Linked DNA regions of Pseudosulfitobacter pseudonitzschiae. Each later gene encodes a partner of the first gene's protein in a complex. Links are inferred from orthologs where the notes say so. Each region holds a gene or a part of one and is shown on either strand. Other genes may lie near its edges. The genes, in order: ctaD and SULPSESMR1_RS10690.

Evidence for each region.
Region 2: the proteins of ctaD (region 1) and SULPSESMR1_RS10690 are in contact, whole or in part, in a solved structure (PDB 7CUB), measured with the Escherichia coli proteins. The link is inferred for Pseudosulfitobacter pseudonitzschiae from one-to-one orthologs.

The regions. Positions count from the first base shown.
Region 1 is NZ_CP022415.1:911,493-914,748, reverse strand. The notes cover bases 82-3,015. They hold ctaD (cytochrome c oxidase subunit I), read left to right. Parts: upstream 82-681; coding sequence 682-2,349; downstream 2,350-3,015. Other genes in these bases: SULPSESMR1_RS04330 (DUF2244 domain-containing protein), read left to right, coding at 2,531-3,013; SULPSESMR1_RS04340 (MFS transporter), read right to left, coding at 82-466. Also shown: more of SULPSESMR1_RS04340, read right to left, coding at 1-81; SULPSESMR1_RS04325 (GatB/YqeY domain-containing protein), read right to left, coding at 3,096-3,256. UniProt on the Escherichia coli protein: Cytochrome bo(3) ubiquinol oxidase is the terminal enzyme in the aerobic respiratory chain of E.coli that predominates when cells are grown at high aeration.
Region 2 is NZ_CP022415.1:2,200,177-2,203,439, reverse strand. Bases 168-3,108 are described here. They hold SULPSESMR1_RS10690 (cytochrome c oxidase subunit 3), read left to right. Parts: upstream 168-1,203; coding sequence 1,204-2,013; downstream 2,014-3,108. Other genes in these bases: thrC (threonine synthase), read left to right, coding at 2,817-3,108; SULPSESMR1_RS10685 (SURF1 family protein), read left to right, coding at 2,128-2,820; SULPSESMR1_RS10695 (cytochrome c oxidase assembly protein), read left to right, coding at 612-1,193; SULPSESMR1_RS10700 (cytochrome C oxidase assembly protein), read left to right, coding at 454-615; cyoE (heme o synthase), read left to right, coding at 168-463. Outside these bases: more of cyoE, read left to right, coding at 1-167; more of thrC, read left to right, coding at 3,109-3,263. UniProt on the Escherichia coli protein: Cytochrome bo(3) ubiquinol terminal oxidase is the component of the aerobic respiratory chain of E.coli that predominates when cells are grown at high aeration.

The DNA.
Region 1 (3,256 bases):
CTTTGTCCACGGTGCGCGCCAATACGTCCTTGTAACTCGCTGATCCCGCCGACCGGCAGACCGCCAACACCGCAAGACACGCCAGTATCGCCCAACCTGCCGCCGATCCGTCCAGTGTCAGGGCCGCGACCGCCATGCCAAGTGCGGCAATCCCCTGCCCCACAGCGCCCACCGCCCAGAACCATTTGCGCTGGCCCGTGCGTTCGATCCAGCCCGCCAGTGCCAGTTGCGGCAACAGCGCCCCCGCCTCGCGCACCGGCACCAAGGCCCCCACCAGTCCGCCGGGCGCGCCCAATGCCACCAGCACCGACGACAACACCAGCTTGGGATCAAGCAGCCCCCCCGCCAGTTTCGATGCGGTCAGCGCCGAAAAGTGCGTGACAAAGGCGCGGATCTGCCGCGAACCGGCCTGCGCATCACCGTCTGTCAGCGCGCCGTACAGGCGTCTTTGCAACTGCGGGGTCAAGGCGATCCTCTCCATCTGCGCGAACCCGAAAGGAAATAGCGCATTTGCACAGAATACAAAGCTTTCGTCCGAATGCGCCCTGCCCGCGACAATTATTCCCCACATGTGGCAAGATCATCCATTGATGCAGCCGCCCCAACACACTAGAACCACTCCATATCCGGGTCACCGTCGTTCTTGGCGTGGCCTGCAGTCATCTCAGCAGGAGGCACCGCATGGCAGACGCAGCCATTCACGGGCACGATCATCACGACGAACGCGGGTTCTTTACCCGCTGGTTCATGTCCACAAACCACAAAGATATCGGTATTCTGTACCTTATCGTGTCGGCTTTCGCCGGTTTCATCTCGGTTGCATTTACCGTTTATATGCGCCTTGAATTGATGAGCCCCGGTGTTCAATTCATGTGTCAGGAAGGCGCGCGTCTGATCGCATCGTCTGACGTATGTACCCCCAACGGGCACCTCTGGAACGTGCTGATCACCGGCCACGGCATCCTGATGATGTTCTTTGTGGTGATTCCCGCCCTGTTCGGCGGGTTTGGCAACTATTTCATGCCGTTGCAGATTGGCGCGCCGGATATGGCGTTCCCGCGGATGAACAACCTGTCGTTCTGGATGTATGTCGCCGGTACAACATTGGCCGTCTGTTCGGTTCTGGCCCCTTCCGAGGGCGGGCAGCACGGGGCTGGTGTGGGCTGGGTTCTGTATCCGCCCCTGTCAGTGCGCGAAGGCGGCATGGCGATGGACCTTGCGATTTTCGCGGTTCACGTCTCGGGTGCCTCGTCCATTCTGGGCGCGATCAACATGATCACCACCTTCCTGAACATGCGTGCCCCTGGCATGACCCTGTTCAAGGTGCCGCTGTTCTCGTGGTCGATTTTTGTCACCAGCTGGCTGATCCTGCTGTCGCTGCCGGTTCTGGCGGGCGCAATCACCATGCTGCTGATGGACCGCAACTTCGGCTTTACCTTCTTTGATCCTGCCGGCGGCGGTGATCCGGTCCTGTACCAGCACATCTTGTGGTTCTTTGGTCACCCCGAAGTTTACATCGTGATCCTGCCGGGCTTTGGCATTATCAGCCACGTCATCGCCACCTTCTCGCGCAAGCCGATCTTCGGCTACCTGCCGATGGTCTGGGCGCTAATCGCCATTGGTGTGCTGGGCTTTGTCGTGTGGGCGCACCACATGTACACGGTCGGCATGTCGCTGAACCAGCAGTCTTACTTTATGCTTGCGACGATGGTCATCGCGGTCCCCACAGGGGTCAAGGTGTTCTCGTGGATCGCGACCATGTGGATGGGCTCGATCGAGTTCAAGACACCGATGCTCTGGGCCTTTGGCTTTCTGGTTCTGTTCACCGTGGGCGGCGTCACCGGCATCGTCCTCAGCCAGGCCGCAGTCGACCGCGCCTATCATGACACATACTATGTTGTGGCACACTTCCACTACGTGATGTCGCTGGGTGCCGTGTTTGCCATCTTTGCGGGGGTCTACTTCTACTTCCCAAAAATGACCGGCCGCATGTACCCCGAGTGGGCGGGCAAGCTGCACTTCTGGATGATGTTCATCGGTGCGAACATCACCTTCTTCCCGCAGCACTTCTTGGGTCGTCAGGGTATGCCACGTCGCTACATCGACTACCCCGAGGCATTCTCCACATGGAACTATGTTTCGAGCTGGGGTGCGTTCCTGTCCTTTGCGTCGTTCATCTTCTTCTTCGGCATCGTGATCTATTCACTGCTGAAAGGTGCCCGCGTCACAGAAGCGAACCCGTGGAACGAATATGCGGACACGCTGGAATGGACACTGCCCAGCCCGCCACCCGAGCACACGTTCGAAATCCTGCCCAAGCAGGAAGAGTGGGACCACCAGCGCCACTAAGCGCCGGACCATTTAAACCAAAAAGAAGGGCTCCGACGGCGGTCGGGGCCCTTTTTCTATGCCTTGCGCTACGCACCTGACCACCGTCACCTCCATCCCCGACACAAAACAGCGTGTCGCATTGCCGCGCCGCTTAGCGGTGCTATCCTTTTGCGCAGACACAATCACCAAAGCACCCGCCATGCCCTACAACTGGACAACTGCCCCCACGGCCCCGATCCAAGAACTGCACCTATGGCCACATCAGTCGCTGCCCGCACGCGGGATGGCGGCCTTTGTGCTGACCACCTTTACGCTGTTGCTGATTCCAACCCTGCCGCTGCTGGGTACGCGGCTGCTTTGGTGGCTGCTGCCGTTCATCTTGCTGGCTGTCTGGGGCGTCTATTTTGCGCTTCAGCACAATTACCGCACCCGCCAGATCACCGAAGTGCTGACCCTGTCAGGTGACACAGCACGGCTGATCCGCACCAACCCGAAGGGCGATACGCAAGCATGGGAATGCAACCGGTACTGGACCCAAGTCACCAAATACGAAAAAGACGGTCCGGTACCCCATTACGTCACGCTCAAAGGGATGGGCCGAGAGGTGGAGATCGGCGCATTTTTGTCCGAGGACGAGCGCATCGCCCTGTACGACGAGCTGAACCGCGCCTTGCGGCGTTAGCTTGCTATTAGAGGGTGCTGCCGCCCCGGACAGGGCGGCAAATCAAGTATTTCCGAAAAGCGCTGCGAACGGCGCGGGCGCGTCAGGAGCTCAGACGGTCCTTGACCATCAACCCGACACTGCCAAAGTCCATTTGGCCGGTGTATTTGGCTTTCAGCACAGCCATCACCTTGCCCATGTCGCGGATGCTGTCGGCACCCACCTCGGCCACAGCTGCATCGACGGCAGCGGCACTTTTCTCTT
Region 2 (3,263 bases), 1.3 Mb from region 1 along the record:
CGGCTGGGTCGTGGCCACGGGCACCATGTCGGTCGAGGCATGGCTGATGTTCGCGCTGATCTTCGTCTGGACGCCGCCGCATTTCTGGGCGTTGGCGCTGTTCATGAAGTCGGATTATGACGACGCAGGCGTGCCGATGCTGACCGTGACGCACGGGCGCAAATCGACCCGCAAACATATTCTGGCCTATACTGTCCTTCTGGCAGTTTTGGCAGTGGGCACCGCGTTCACCTCGATTGGCGGTCTGATCTATCTGACCACCGCAGTGATCCTCAATGCCCTGTTCCTCAAAGGTGCCTTTGCAATCTGGCTCCGTGACGAGGCACAAGCAGAAGCCGACAGTTACGCTGTAGAAAAGTCGTTCTTCAAGCTGTCGTTGCTGTATCTGTTTCTGCACTTCGGTGCGATTATGGCCGAGGCGCTGCTGCGCAGTTCGGGACTGGGAGGCTGGGGATGGCTTTGAAAGCTGAACACGAAATTCACGGCCGCCGTCGTGGCCGCAATTTGGGCGTCGGCCTGTTGCTGGCGGGGTTTGTGGTGCTGGTTCTGGCGCTGACGGTTGCCAAAGTCACCAGCGGTGATTTCGAAGTGCCACGCGGGGAGACGCTGAAATGAAGCGGTTGCAAGGGCCACAGCGCACGGTTGTCCAACTGGTCGGCGTCGTGCTGGTCATGGGCGCCTTGTCGTGGGCTTCGGTGCCGTTTTACGACTGGTTCTGCCGTGTGACAGGCTTTGGTGGCACACCGGGCCGCGCCGCCGAGGGCGTCGACCACGTCCTCGACCGCGAGATTACGGTCCGCTTTGACGCTTCTGTTGACAGCAAAATGCCGTGGCAGTTCAAACCGGTCCAAACCAAGATGACATTGCGCATCGGTGAAACCGGACTGGCCTTTTTCGAGGCATATAACCCCACCGACCACCCCATCGCCGGATCGGCCAGCTATAACGTCGCGCCCTATTCGGCTGGCGGCTATTTCAACAAGATCCAGTGTTTCTGCTTTGAGGAACAGGTTCTGGCACCAGGGGAGCGCGTGCAAATGCCCGTAACTTTCTTTGTGGACCCCGAAATTGTCGATGACCGCGATGCAAAATACGTGCATACGATCACGCTGAGCTATACATTCTACGAAATCGATCTGCCCGAGGGCTATGCCGCCCTTGACGCAGAGAGCAACGATACCAACCTGAACTGAGGGACTGAACATGGCCCATGCCAAGAACCATGACTATCACATTCTGGCTCCGTCGATCGAGCCGCTGCTGGCCGCGGTAGCCGCCTTTGCCATGCTGTTTGGCGGCGTGCTGTGGATGCACGACGTTACACCTTATCTGTTTCTCGTGGGCTTTGCCGGCGTCCTTTATGTGATGTTTGCTTGGTGGTCCAAAGTAATCGACGAAAGCCACATTGGCGATCACACGCCGGTTGTGCAGATCGGCCTGCGTTACGGCTTTATCCTGTTTATCATGTCCGAGGTTATGTTCTTCTCGGCATGGTTCTGGTCGTTCTTCAAACACGCCATCTACCCGATGGAAGATTACGCCGGTTCGCTTTACGTGGCACCCGAAATCGTTCCGGTTGATGCGCTGCACCTGCCGCTGATCAACACGCTGATCTTGCTGCTGTCGGGCTGTGCCGTGACTTGGGCGCATCACGCGCTGGTCCACGAAAATAACCGCAAGGATCTGATCACAGGTCTGGCGCTGTCGATCATTCTGGGCGTCGCGTTCACCGCGCTGCAAGCCTATGAATACGCACATCTGCTGCACGAAGGCTGGGTATTCGGCGGCGACGAGTTTTATTCCAACTTTTTCATGGCCACAGGTTTCCACGGCTTCCACGTCGTCATCGGCACCATCTTTCTGCTGGTCTGCCTGATCCGCGCGATGAAAGGGCACTTTACCCCCGAACGCCACGTCGGTTTCGAAGCGGCCGCATGGTACTGGCACTTTGTTGACGTTGTCTGGCTGTTCCTGTTCTTCGCCGTTTACATGTGGGGCGTGCCCAGCCCGTAAGATCGAGGCCGGTTGCACATTGCCAGCAAATCCCTAAAACCCGAAAGGCGCGTGGTGTTCCCCGCGCCTTTTGTCATTCTGACGCGCAGCAAAAGACGGGATTGAAGGACAGGTATGGGACGCATTCTGTTTCTGATCAGCATCGGGTTGGGCGGCGCGGCTGTCCTGATCTCGCTTGGCGTCTGGCAGGTCCAGCGGTTAAGTTGGAAACAGGCGGTGCTGGCTGACATCACCACCCGTATTGCCGCAGCACCTGTTGAACTTCCAAGCCAGGCCGATCCGGTGGCCATGAAATACCTGCCTGTCGCCGTAACCGGCACCTTTGACGACCAAGTGATCTATGTGCTGGTCAGCCAGAAACAGATCGGTGCGGGCTACCGTGTGATTTCCCCTATGGTGACGGACGCAGGCCGCCGCGTGCTGATCGATCGTGGCTTTGTGCGCGTAGATGAACGTGATGCGGTGACGACCCCGACAGGTGCTGCATCCGTGACTGGCAACCTGCACTGGCCAGAGGAAATCGACAGCTTTACACCGCAGCCGGATCTGAATGCCAACATCTGGTTCGCCCGCGACCTGCCTGCGATGTCAAAGACACTGAACACCGAACCGCTGTTGATCATTGCACGCGAAACGTCGCTGCCGGACGGCCCCGTGACGCCGTTGCCTGTGGACACTGCGGGCATTCCCAACAATCACTTGCAATACGCCATCACATGGTTTTCGCTGGCCCTGATCTGGGTCGGGATGACATTAGTTTTTGCCCTGCGCGGCAGCCGCCGCCGACCAGAAAGGCCCAATTTGTGAAATATATCTCGACCCGTGGCAAAGCGCCCGAGCTGACATTCGAAGACACCATGCTGACCGGTCTGGCCCGTGACGGTGGCCTGTATGTGCCATCGGAAATTCCGACGCTGTCGCAGGCCGACATCGCCGCGATGGAAGGGCAAAGTTATGAAGAGATCGCCTTTCGTGTGATGCGCCCCTTTGTCGGTGACACGTTCAGCGACGCAGAATTTCGCGGCTGTATCGACCGCGCCTATGCAGGCTTTGGCCACACCGCGCGCGCGCCCTTGGTGCAACTGGATCAGGGGCATTTTCTGCTGGAACTGTTTCACGGACCCACACTGGCGTTCAAAGACTTTGCCATGCAGTTGATCGGCCAGCTGTTCCAGACCGCCCTGACCCGACGCGGCGAACGGGTCACTATCGTTGGCGCCACCAGCGGCGACACAGGCTCGGCCGCCATC